3 regions of the Sporomusa sp. GT1 genome follow, and region 2 is predicted to be linked to each of the others. Evidence: riboswitches for the same ligand, from Rfam matches in the RefSeq annotation. Region 2 holds a riboswitch; each other region holds the start of a gene.
What was found. Region 2 has a riboswitch for cobalamin ahead of GT1_RS18025 (ABC transporter substrate-binding protein). Riboswitches for the same ligand answer to the same signal wherever they lie in the genome.

Region 1: linked by a shared signal. The riboswitch ahead of cobT (nicotinate-nucleotide--dimethylbenzimidazole phosphoribosyltransferase) and the one ahead of GT1_RS18025 (ABC transporter substrate-binding protein) in region 2 are both predicted to bind cobalamin.
Region 3: linked by a shared signal. The riboswitch ahead of GT1_RS19485 (ABC transporter substrate-binding protein) and the one ahead of GT1_RS18025 (ABC transporter substrate-binding protein) in region 2 are both predicted to bind cobalamin.

What each region holds. Positions count from the first base shown of each region.
Region 1 is NZ_BMBX01000007.1:63,225-67,460, forward strand. It holds gene GT1_RS10535 (nicotinate-nucleotide--dimethylbenzimidazole phosphoribosyltransferase) at 1-931, opposite strand, end outside; gene cobT (nicotinate-nucleotide--dimethylbenzimidazole phosphoribosyltransferase) at 924-1,970, opposite strand; cobalamin riboswitch at 2,092-2,278, opposite strand; gene GT1_RS10545 (ABC transporter substrate-binding protein) at 2,438-3,604, opposite strand.
Region 2 is NZ_BMBX01000023.1:32,478-36,713, reverse strand. It holds gene GT1_RS18040 (adenosylcobinamide amidohydrolase) at 1-399, shown strand, start outside; gene GT1_RS18035 (OmpH family outer membrane protein) at 434-1,066, shown strand; gene GT1_RS18030 (hypothetical protein) at 1,158-1,514, shown strand; cobalamin riboswitch at 1,608-1,791, shown strand; gene GT1_RS18025 (ABC transporter substrate-binding protein) at 1,970-3,541, shown strand; gene GT1_RS18020 (ABC transporter permease) at 3,579-4,236, shown strand, end outside.
Region 3 is NZ_BMBX01000030.1:22,178-26,413, forward strand. It holds gene GT1_RS19480 (ABC transporter ATP-binding protein/permease) at 1-1,659, opposite strand, end outside; cobalamin riboswitch at 1,794-1,975, shown strand; gene GT1_RS19485 (ABC transporter substrate-binding protein) at 2,209-3,204, shown strand; gene GT1_RS19490 (MotA/TolQ/ExbB proton channel family protein) at 3,239-3,874, shown strand; gene GT1_RS19495 (biopolymer transporter ExbD) at 3,861-4,236, shown strand, end outside.

The sequences.
Region 1 (4,236 bases), on a different contig from region 2:
ATGCGGCGCCTGTCCCTTCACCTAGGTTCATGTCCAGCTTCAGATAGGCCGGAAGTCCCAGCAAACCGAGAACTTCCCTATGTCCCGGCTCGGCGGCAAAATGCGAACCAATCAGATAGGCTTTCACCGCCGGCGCCATTTGTACGGCAAGCAGGGCGGCTGCACTGGTGACAAGGCCATCCAGCACTACGGCGGCCCGCCCGGCAGCCGCCCCAATAATTACTCCCACCAGGCCTGCCATTGACAAACTGCCTACTTTTGTCAATACATCCAGAGGATCCTGTTTATCAGGCTCATTTACCACCCAGGACCGCCGGATAATCACCCGCTCACGGCCGGTGAGGTTTTCCAGCGGCTGTTCACTATAGCAGGAGGCAACCGCCAAACCGGAAATTGTGCCGGCTATGCCCATTTCACCCAGTCCGATTACCTGCACACCGCTGGCGATGGCCTCTGAAGCCGTTTGGATTCCCACCTTGATGGCCTGTATTGTTTGCGTTCTGGTTAATGCCGGACCTTGCAGCATATTTGCCGTACCATAAGCAATTTTTTCATGCCGGACTTGCGCGTATGGCGGCAGCTCGGCGGCAACGCCGATATCCACCAGGACCAGCTTGGCCTGCGCATGTTCGGCAAAGCTGTTAATCACAGACCGGCCCTGGCAAAAATTACTAATCTTTTGGACGGTTGGTGTCTGCTCATATCTGCCTCTGGCTGCCAGGGCGGCTTCGCTGTCGGCAGCCATAATGATAATGCTTTTTTCCAGATTGCGGGGACGGGGATGGCCTGTAACCCCAGCCAGCTGCCGGGCGATATGTTCAAAAGAATGTAAACTGTTAAGCGGCTTGGTGAGGTTATCCAATCGCAGTTGACAGCGCTCCATCGCCTGCTCATCCAAGGGTTTGATGGTTGCCAGAATATCGTTAAACATGAGTCTGCCCTCCCCGGTTACTGTTATCAAGCAAGGTAACGGCTGCCTTCAACATGTCGATGGCGACTGAAGCGCCGATGCCTTCTCCCAGCCGGACCCCCATGTCGACAAACGCTTCCCGCCCCAGACAGCGCAAGGCAATGATATGGGCCGGTTCACCGGATAAATGGGACGCAAACAGGTATTCTTTGCTTACAGGCTGGATGGCATGGGCAATCAAAGCCGCCGCCGTGGTATTAAGGCCGTCAATTATGACAGCACAGCGATTAGCGGCAGCACCAAGAACAACCCCGGCAAGGGCTCCGATCTCAAACCCGCCAACCTTGGCCAATACATCAAGCCCGTCTTTGGCATCCGGTTTATTAACCGCCAACGCCTGGCGGACAATGGCAAGTTTTACCTGCATGCGGCTGTCCGATATGCCGGTCCCCCGCCCGGTAATCTTGTCCGGCTCCAGGCCGGTAAACGCACCGACAATGGCAGCACTGGCCGTCGTATTGCCAATGCCCATTTCCCCCAGGCTAAAACAATTGTAGCCTTCACTCACCTTACTGTTGACAATCTCAATCCCGGTTTCGATTGCCTGTACAGCCTGCTCCCGGCTCATGGCCGGCCCTTGTGTAAAATCCTGAGTTCCATAAGCAATCTTCCGGTGCCACAGTCCGGGAACATAGGATAAGTCACCTGCCACCCCAACATCCACCACCACCAGGTCAGAACCGCTGAAATTGGCAAAAGCGTTGGCACTGCCCCCTTTGGCGATAAGATAATTGGCTGTCATATGCATAGTAGTTTCCACCGGATAGGCACTGATACCCTGCCGGGCAACTCCATGATCTGCAGATGTTACCACCATGCAGCTGCGGGGCAGGCGCGGCTCGGTCTCACCGGTGATGCCTGCATACTGTCTGACCATGTCTCCCAACCGGCCAAGGCTGCCTGCCGGCTTGATCAGACTATCCAGCTTATCCTGTACCTGCTGCATAATCACAGTATCCGGGGCAGTAATTTTCACTAAGGTATCTTGCAGTAAACTCATAGCAACCTCCAATTATGTTAAGTAAAGAAAACACGGCTTGCGCCAAACCTTAGGCAAAAAACAGGGGGCAAAAATAAAAGGCTCTTTTGGGCAATCCCAAAAAAGCCTTCTTTTCCATGAAGGATGTAAAACGGTGTAAGGCAGGTCTCCTGGCTCCCGGTTCATCAATACTTACGCCTTCCCCTTGACGAGTGGCCTGTGTAAGCTCTCCTCCGGTACAGTGGCGGGCCCGCGCTTATGTATGGTGTGGCCATACTCAGACTTCCCTATTCTCCCCCGGTAGTAGTACCTTGTGTCACCATCTAATCTCAAATTTTAAGTGACACAAGATACTAGCCGGCGGCACCTTAACCGTATTATGCAAAATTTCCTTAATTATAACAGAGTCCTGTAAATACCGTCAATATGAACAGGCCGGGAATATTCCCGGCCTGTTTTCTGAAAGCATGATTATCCGCAGAACCTGGCTACGGCTTAATGGTGTCTTTAAAGACTTGCTTGCCATCTTTCATTTCAATAATAACGGCATTTTTCTCTGCATCATGGGTGGCATTTAAGGTCGTCGCACCAGTGATAGCAGCAAAATCTTTGGTGGCGGCAAGCGCCTCACGGATCTTAGCCGGCTCCACACTGTTAGCGCGTTTGATGGCGTCAATCAGCAGATTGGCGGCATCATAACCCAAAACAGCCAATGCATCCGGCACTAATCCATACTCTTTTTTGTAAGCTTCAACAAAAGCTTGTGAGGTGGGACTGGTGTTATCCACCGAGTAGTGGTTGGTAAAGTAGGTGTTATTTAACGCGGCGGCTGTGCCAATTTCTATTAGTTTAGGCGAATCCCAGCCATCACCGCCGATAATGGGAACAGTAATGCCCAATTCGCGCGCTTGTTTTACAATTTTGCCTACTTCCTCATAATATCCGGGCACATACAGCACTTCAGGATTAAGGGCTTTTATTTTGGTTAAAATAGTCTTGAAATCCTGGTCCTTTTGCAAATAGGCTTCTTTGGACAAAACCACGCCGCCGCCTTTAGTAAAGGCCTCTTCAAAGAAGGTGGACAGTCCTTTGCTGTAATCACTGCTATTATCCACTAAGATAGCGGCTTTTTTAAGGTTTAAGCTATTGAGGACAAAATTAGCTCCTACCGTCCCCTGGAACGGATCAATAAAGCAGACGCGGAAAGTATAGTCTTTTACCTTATTGGTTTTTTCATCCACAGTTACTTTCGGATTGGTTGCCCCTACTGCTAAAAGCGGAACTTTGGTTGCTTCAGCTACACTGGAGGCAGCAATGGCGTTCGAACTGGCAAACATACCTGTGATGGCGACTACCTTGTCCTGAGTTGCCAGTTTGGTCATAGCGTTGGCGGCTTCAGAAGGTTCACTCTTATTATCGGCAACAACGGCGGTTATTTGTTTGCCAAGCACTCCGCCTTTGGCATTGGCTTCTTTAATAGCCATTCTGGCACCATTAGCAGAAGAAGTACCCATGGTTGCGTTACCGCCAGTCATTTCATTTAGAACACCAATTTTGATGTCATTGGAAGCGGTCCCGCCGCAGCCTGCCATAACTCCTGCCATTAACAGCACAACAGTTAGTACGGCTACTAATTTTACACTTGTTTTACGCATTACCCAATTTCTCCTCCCTTTTTTTGACCCATAAACCGCTTGCTTTTTGCCAGGCTCGCACTTGGCCGGCTAATAAAAGCAACGATTTTTTATAAAGCAGACTTAGCTTCAGGTGGGGTTTTAACCCCATCTGAAGGTTAGTTCGCCCTTATCCGGGGACTTAGTCGCTCTTACTCCCACCTGGAGAGGTGGGAGTCTTAGAGCGAGTTAGTCATCGGATAAAGTAAACTTAGCTTCAGATGGGGGTTTTCAGCCCATCCGAAGCTAAGTCTCCCTTAACCAGAAAAAATTAGACTGCCTGGTTTTTTGAAAAATCAGGCAAAAAGTATACTGTCTATATACTTTTATAGTATTTTTTTAATCCTGTTTCTTCTAGTTCTACATTATATTACATTACCCAGGCTTTTTCAAGATAACCAACCATCACAATTACTAATTATCTTTATTTTTTTCACCATTTGTACTTCCTGCAAATACACACCCCTTATTCGTCCTCCCCTATTACCCTTTACCGAAAATTCGCTTATCTTTTTCGTGAAATAACCCACCTAGTACGTAGTAAATTTGGCCAAGAGACTTCTTTACTCATTTTACCAATCCGTGTTATTATAAACATACCACTTTATAGTTAA
Region 2 (4,236 bases):
GCCTTATATAAGCAGACCGGGCTGTCGCCAAGCCGGCAGCATAGTATGCTGGCCCGGTTCAAACGCTATGGCATTAAAGAGGAAAGCCTGTGGCAGGCCTATGCGGCTGCTAACGAAAAACCGGTAATGAAGGCCAGGTTTTTGGCTGCACTATGCCAACTGGACGGCGACAATCAGCTGGTGACCTATGCTGCTTTATATGTGCATCTCCTGGATCAATTATCCTGGCAGCTGCTGTCAGGCGAGGAGGTCTGTCAGGCTGCCAATGAACTGCTGGCTGCCCTTGCGGGTAAGCTTGACGTTACGGCACCGGTAGTTGAGGGGAACGATACCTGTGCCTGTCTTGAGGCCTGGACAGCTTTGGTGGTAGCTGCGACAGGTTCAGATGTTGCCCATTAGACTATACTCTTCAGCATAGTAAGGGGGAAGTAGTATGTTTAGTCCGTTTTGGAACGGGTTTCTGGTCGGGGCAGTTTTATTTTCCATGATCGGGGTGGCGGCCGGGATTTTTGTTGTCGCATTATGCCAGGCTTCAGCAAAAGGAAATGGCACAAATGACAATAATAAATGTAAGCAGGGGGAGATTGTTTTGGCGGAAAACACCAGCCTATTGAAGATGCAAAAAAAGTCATTGATACTATTTACCTTGGTTTTGTTTTTGACAGGTGCCTTTTGTCTGTTGCAATCCGGTACAGGTGAGGCGGCCAAGAAAAAAGCGGCAGCTCCCATCGGGATTGTAAATTATAATGCTTTATTAGACCAGCACCCGGATATGGCTAAAGCCATTGAAGAACTTAAACGGGAAAATGAGCAGGCTCAACAGGAATTTGAAAGCAAATCGTCCGGCTTGAGTGATAAAGAAAAACAGGACCTGAACTGGCAGCTGCGGCAAAGGCTGGAATTAAAGCAGCAAGAGCTATTGAACGCTATTGCTGTCCAAATTGATGCTGTCATCAAGGAGATAGCCGATGCCCAGGGATTAAGTGCCGTGGTAGACCAGGAGGCGACTATCTATGGCGGCAAAGATATCACTAATGATGTATTGAAGAAAATCCAGAAAAGGTAAGTTTCGTTTATTGTTTGTCTTATAATAATGGCTTATAATACAGTTAATGAAAGAAATAGATCCAAAAGGGATTTGTACGTGAGGTGACAGGATGAGCGCAGAAAGGTTCGATCATCTGGAAAAAATGCTGGCGCAGCTTATTCACATGGTAGGGCACAACAATGCATTTACCGAAGAGCTGTGTCAACGGATGGACCGTTTGGAAACCAAGGTAGATAATCTGGAAACCAGGATGGACAGCCTGGAGGCAAAGGTAAATAGCCTGGACGCCAAAGTAAACGGTCTGGAAACCCAAGTTAATAGCAGCTTCGATGGGCTTATCGGCATGGTTCATCTCCTGGGCAAAAAAATGGAGGCCATACCGCGCATTGAAGCTAAAATGGATGTCTTAAACGAGCGTGTGTTTGAGCAAGAAGCTGATATTAATATGCTGAAACGCGCTAAGTGATTGTTGCCTTTGCTCAATCCCTAAGAGTTGTACTTTGTCTAGTATTGACAAAATAGCTGCTTTTTTGTAGTATGAATCATATAAGTATGGCAATTTCATAATGTTGAGTTAGGTGCCCGCAAGGGCTTAATAGGGAAGTCCGGTGCAATACCGGCGCGGTCCCGCCACTGTAATGGGGAGCAGGCTTAAGATATGCCACTGGGATGAAGTATCCTGGGAAGGTTTAAGCAAGCTATGATCCGGAGCCAGGAGAACTGCCTAGCTGACAATCACCGTTTTTCACCCACGTGGTATGGGGAGGGGATTATGTAGAGCAATTAATCGATCTGTGCTGGTTTTTACCATTTGTGGATTAGTTCTTGCGTGCGGCTCTTCCTGAATTTCAGGAAGAGCCTTTTTGCATTTTTACAACCGTTGCTCAAAGTAGACAATGAATAGGAAAAAGGGGAGTCGGCATGAAAAAAATTGTTGGGCTGTTGCTTATGTTTGTCTTTATGATGACAGGCTGTTCGTCTGAAAAAACGGCAGGACCGGCCAAAAAGGATGAGGTTGTAATTTCAGTTGGCGTGAATATGACGGCAGGAGGCTATGACCCTATTGCCGGCTATGGTGTTTGGGGACCGGATATTTTTCACAGTAAGCTGCTGAAATACAATGTAAAGAGCGAATTGGAAACAGATCTGGCAACCGCATATGAGATCAGTAAAGACGGTCTGACGTATACCTATCATTTGCGCCAGGATGCCAAATTTGCTGACGGCACGCCGTTGACTGCCAAGGATGTGGCTTTTACCTATACAAAAGCAAAAGACAGTGGTTCTCCCGCTGATCTGACCATGCTGGCCGGCGTCAAAGCGGTGGACGACTATACGGTTGTTTTTACCCTTAATAAACCCTGGTCGGTATTTACCTCAACCACTGCCACCATTGGGATTGTCTCGCAGGCCGCCTACAATGAGAAATACGGGGACAATCCGCTGGCATCCGGTCCGTGGAAAGTGGTTCAATTTCAAAAAGATCAGCAGCTGATATTGGTGCCTAATGAACATTATTACGGCCAAAAGCCAAAGTTGAAAAAAGTAACTATTTTGAAGCTGGATGAAGAAGCCGCGCTGGCTGCGGCAAAATCAGGCCAACTCGATCTGGTCCTGGTTGAAACGGAATTTGCCAAAACAAAAGTGGCAGGCATGCATTTGGCAGAACTTGAGACAGTTACCGGTCTGGTCATCAACCTGCCGATGGTGAAAGAAACGACAACCGCTGATGGCAAAGTAATTGGCAATAATGTTACCAGCGATTGGGCTATTCGCAAGGCGTTGAATATTGGCATTGACCGCAAGCTGATTGTCCAAAATGCATTTAATGGAATTGGGGACCCGGCCTATGGCTGGTCGGCTGCCCTGCCGTGGGGCAATGCTCAGGCGGCCTTTGCCGACAATCAGGTTGAAGAAGCCAAAAAAATTCTTACAGATGCCGGCTGGATTGATACCGATGGCGACGGCATCAGGGAGAAAAACGGTCTTAAGGCCGAGTTTGTAGTTACCGGACGGAGCAATGATCTGCAAAGGTATAATACCGTTGTCGCCGTCGCGGCAGATGCCAAAAAACTTGGGATTAATATTATTCCCAAAGCAGCTCCCTGGAACGAATGCCGGCTAGCGCAGGCAACACCCACCTGCTGGGTTTTTGGCAGCCATAATCCTATGGATGTATATCGTTATTATCATTCTTCACAGATGGGCAAAGGTGTCATCGGCAATCCTTCCTCTTATGCCAATCCCAAGGTTGATGCGTATATCGACCAGGCCTTGGCTGCTACCAGCAGTGATAAAGTTGACGAATACTGGCGCCTGGCTCAATGGGATGGAACCACCGGCATGAAAGAAGATTATCCTTATCTCTGGATCGCTAATACCCGTCTTACCTACTTTATCAAAGATGGGCTGGATATCGGCAAGCAAAGAGTTCATGTCAGAAGTCAGGGGATTCCTGTTGTCGAGAATCTGGCTGAGTGGTCATGGCAATAGCTGGTCACGCTAAATCTATGGCGTAAAGGAGAATTCAATGAGTACAGGCACCTTGAGATATTGGGGGATGACTCTTGTCCGGATGACGACCTTGCTGATTGCCATTAGCATGGTTAGCTTTATCCTTATTGCTTCATCCCCCATAGATCCTGTTGATGCTTATGTCGGTGATTTGAGTGTCTCGGAGGAGCAGCGAAACAATATTATTGCTTACTGGGGGCTGGATAAATCGCCGGTGGAGCGTTACCTCATCTGGGCCGGACACCTTTTCGAGGGGGATATGGGGACCTCGATTACCTATCGTCAGCCGGTGACCGAGGTAATCGGCGAACGGTTTAAAACCTCACTGGCGCTAATGGGGCTTGCCTGGGTATTTTCCGGGATTATCGGCTTTCTTCTCGGTGTAGTCTCAGGTGTCCGCCGGGGCAGTGGGCTGGATAAGGCAATTAAGACCTTTTGTCTGACCTTGACGGCAACGCCTGTTTTTTGGATGGGATTGCTGATTTTAATGGTATTTGCCGTTGAACTCCAGTGGTTTCCGCTGGGGCTGGCGGCACCCATCGGCAAAGTTGCCGGGGAGGCGACGCTGGCGGAAAGGCTGTATCACCTGATATTGCCGGCCTTCACGCTGAGCATTACCGGAGTGGCTCCGATTGCCCTGCATACCAGACAAAAGATTATTGATGTGATGAAAA
Region 3 (4,236 bases), on a different contig from region 2:
GCTCCAGCCGCCGGTGCCGTTTAATTTTAATATCCTGCGGTGGTATGACGTTAGCGTATCCCGGTGGCCAATACTGATTACTGCGGCATCAGGCAGCTTCTCTTTAAGTATCTGGTATATTTCTGCTTCCATGGCAGCGTCAATACAAGCGGTTGTCTCATCGAGGAAGATCCACTTTGGCCGGTGCAAGATGGCCCGGGCCAGGGAAAGCCGTTGGAGTTCACCCGGTGAAAGGTTTTTTGACCAGTCTGTTTCGATATCCAGGCGTGGGAGCAGTGCGGCTAATTTGCATATATGCAGTGCCTCTTCCACCTTATTGTCGGTTACGCTGACGTGTTTGTACGGGTATAGTACCGCCGCGCGCAGTGAGCCAAGCGGGATATAAGGTTTTTGCGGCAGAAACAGGACACTGCCATCCGGCGGGCAGGACATTTGCCCGGAGAAATAGGGCCAGACTCCGGCTAATGTCTGTAATAATGTGGTTTTGCCACAGCCCGAAGGACCGGTAATCAGCAGGCTGTCACCACCGGGGAGCGCTAAGGTAAGCTTGTTCACCAGGATATGGCCGGCAGGAGAAAATACGGAAAGTTCTTTGGTTATGAGTGTATCCGGATTGTAAAAGGAAGTGTTTGATGCCAGGTGCTGTGACTGGAGGAGCCGGAGCTGGGTGCAAAACTCCCGCAGCCGGTTAGTTACAGCCTGCCATTGAGCGATTTTCCCAAAGCTTTCAATGATATAGGCGAGCGCGGAATGAACATACCAATAAGCCCCCGATATTTCGAATAATTGCCCAAGCTGTAGCTCGTCATTGAAATATTTGGGAGACGCGATCAAAAAGGCAAATACGGTAGACAACTGTGTATAGGCTGCGGATATCCAGGTAATGTCCCTGGTTGTTTTAATTATTGCAAGCTGGGTAATTACAATACTTGAAAACCATTTTAACAGATTGTGTTTCTCCCAGGTATCTCCCTTGCATAATACAATACCTTCGGCATATTCCTTCAGCCTGATTAAGCTGTAGCGGAAGTTGGCTTCATTGCTTTGCTGGAGGTTATTTTGCAGCATGAGAGGGCGGCCTATCTTTATGGTTACCCAGGTGCCGAGAGCGGAATACAGGAGGGCGGACCAGACCAGGTAACCGGGAATTATGACTTCTGCTGTCAATAAGGAGACCTGGATTTCCCCTGATAACCGCCAAAGGACAACTGAGAATACGATAAGAGTTATTAAATGACGCAGCAGCCCCACGGCCAAATCCAGCGAATGGGTAACAAACAACTGAATGTCCTCGCCGATACGCTGGTCCGGATTATCGATAGCCTTAACAAGAAATCTCATATGAAAATAGTTCTGCTTGTGCAGCCACAGCGTGATATATTTATTCGTTAACCACTGGCGCCACCGCAGCTGCAGCAGCATTTTGACATGTGTCTGCCAGCCTGAGGTTGCGACAAGAATGGAACAAATCAGAGCAAATTGAACTAAAGCATGATAAAAACCGGCAAAGTTATGCTGCTGCAGGTGATTGTAGAAGCCTACCTGCCAATTATTGAGCTGCATATGGAGCAGTACCAGCAAACCGGTGCAAAGGATGAGAAGCAGGGTTAATAGCCAGGCTTTGGGAGCAGCCTTCGACAACCAATAGGACAGTGCCATTCTTACCAAGTGACCTGCTCCTCTCGCGTGAAGATGGAAGTCAGATATGGCATGTATATGCGGTCTTGAGCAGAGATATACAAAATAAGAACAACTTGACACTATTTGGACTGAAGTATATACTGGAAACAATAAACAGAATATTTGAGGTAGGTGCCCAACTGGGCTTAATAGGGAAGACCGGTGAAAAGCCGGCGCGGTCCCGCCACTGTAACGGGGAGTAAGCTTAAGATATGCCACTGGGATGATTTTCTGGGAAGGTTTAAGCAAGCTATGATCCGGAGTCAGGAGAACTGCCTGTCTGACAATCACCGTTTGTTACCCACGAGGGTTTGGGGAGGGGATTACAGTAGGCGTTTTGCGGCGTAGCTGAATTCACTTCTGGTTTTATCACCAGAAGTTTTTTATTCTAACCAGTAACCTACTGTTTGTTACTCCCGGCTTTTTATACGGTCGGGAGTTTTTCTGTTTGCAGCTGTTTTTGCTCTGTTTGGCCGCAATGCTGCTGCATAATGTTTACTTAAGAGACAACCTATAGGAGATGAAACGATGATGTTGGCAACCCTGGCTAAACCGTCATGTCGCCTGAGTATGCTCGTGGCTTTAGTAGTGCTGTTCTTCTTTACAGGTGGTTGTACGGGAAAAAATAATACCGGTTCGCCGCAAGGCGGCAATGGAAATATAGCCGGTTCCGGCGGCTATGAGATAGTGGATAGTACCGGCTATGTACTGCAGCTTCCGCAAAAACCGCAAAAAATTGTGCCGCTTTCCGTCAGTACCGACGAAATTCTTTTGGCACTGGTAAACCCGGAGCGTATTGCGGCCCTGACGCATCTTGTGGATGACGCCGGTGTTTCCAATGTTGTGGAACAGGCCAAAGTTGTTCCCAAGAGAATACGTGTTCATGCCGAAAGCATTATTGCGCTTCAGCCGGATCTTGTGCTTATGCCGGATTGGCTGCCGCCGGTGCTGAGCCAAACGCTCAGGGAGACAGGCATTCCCGTCTATGTTTATAAAACCGCCGCCAACGTTGACGAGGTTAAGCAATCTATTATCGCGCTTGCCCGGGTTGTCGGTGAAGAACAGGCCGGTGAACGTCTGGTGGCTGAAATGGAAACGCAGTTGGCGCAAATTAACGAAAAAACCAGCACGATTCCAGCCGATAAGCGCCCGGTAGTTATCCGGTTTTCCCTGATGGGAGATAGTGGCGGTAAAGGGAGTACTTTTGAAGATATTTGCCGCCAGGCAGGGGCAATTGAAGGTGTGGCAGCCGCCGGTTTAAACAATGATGACCTATTGTCCAAAGAACAGCTTGTCCGGATTAATCCGGATATCATTCTGCTGCCGGTCTGGGATTATACCGGCAAAACAGATATTCAGAAGTTTGCTGAGGATGTGCAAAATGATCCGGCTTTGCAGATTGTGAAGGCCATTCACAACAAAAAAATGATTGTTGTGCCTGACAGACACCTGACTTCCACCTCACAGTACATTGTTTACGGTGTGCAGGCTGTGGCCCGGGCTGCCTATCCTCAGCTTTTTTAAGGTTATTGATAATGATACAAACGGAGGGAGAAGAATGAGTTTTATTGCCAAGTGCTTTCAGATATTTCATCAGGGCGGCCCGGTCATGTATCTGATTCTGGCCTGTTCCGTACTGGTGGCCGCCATTGGGGTGGAGCGGTTCATGTATTATAGAAAAATGGACACCGATATGCACGAGTTTACCGGACGCCTTACCGCTTTACTGGAGCGGGATGACTGGGCGGCAGCTCATGAATTATGCCGGCAGACCCAGGGTATTGCCGCTATGGTTGCCGCCAAAGGGATTGCCCATGTGCAGCGGGGCTGCGCGAATATCGAAAGCGTGCTGGAGGGAGAAGCTTCTTTAGCTGTTGCCGGCCTCCGGGCATATTTAAACCATTTGGACACCATTGTAACTATTGCGCCGCTGCTTGGTCTCTTAGGCACAGTTATCGGTATGATTGATTCCTTTAGTGTCATGAATATCAAAGCCGGTCAGCCTCAGGCCATTACCGGCGGTGTCGGGGAAGCGCTCATTGCCACGGCTTCCGGCTTGTGTGTGGCTACCCTGGCTATGATTGTGTACAGTTATTTTAATCACCGGTTAGATCACCTGATTACGACTATTGAGCAGACCTGCCTGCTGGTGATGGGGCATATCAAACAGGAGAAGCGTCATGAAATTGCGTAATTTGCGTTCAGAGCGTCAGCCTAAGCTGATGATTATTCCCATGATTGATATCATTTTCTTTTTACTGGTATTTTTTATCATGAGCACGCTCTATATGGTTGACCAGCAGACAATACCTGTTAACTTGCCGCAAGCCGCTTCAGCCCAGAGTGACAAGCCGCACAGTGTGGCTATTGCCGTTACCAAAGAAGGCCGGATTATGTTTGAGCAGGAAGAGATACCGCTGGAACTGCTGCAAAAGCGGGTGAAGCTGGAGATGGCTAAGCAGGGTGACCTGGTTTTTATCCTGCGTTCGGATAAAACAGCCGAATATGGCAAGGTGGTAGCCGTTCTTGATGAATTAAAGCTGGCCGGGGCGCACC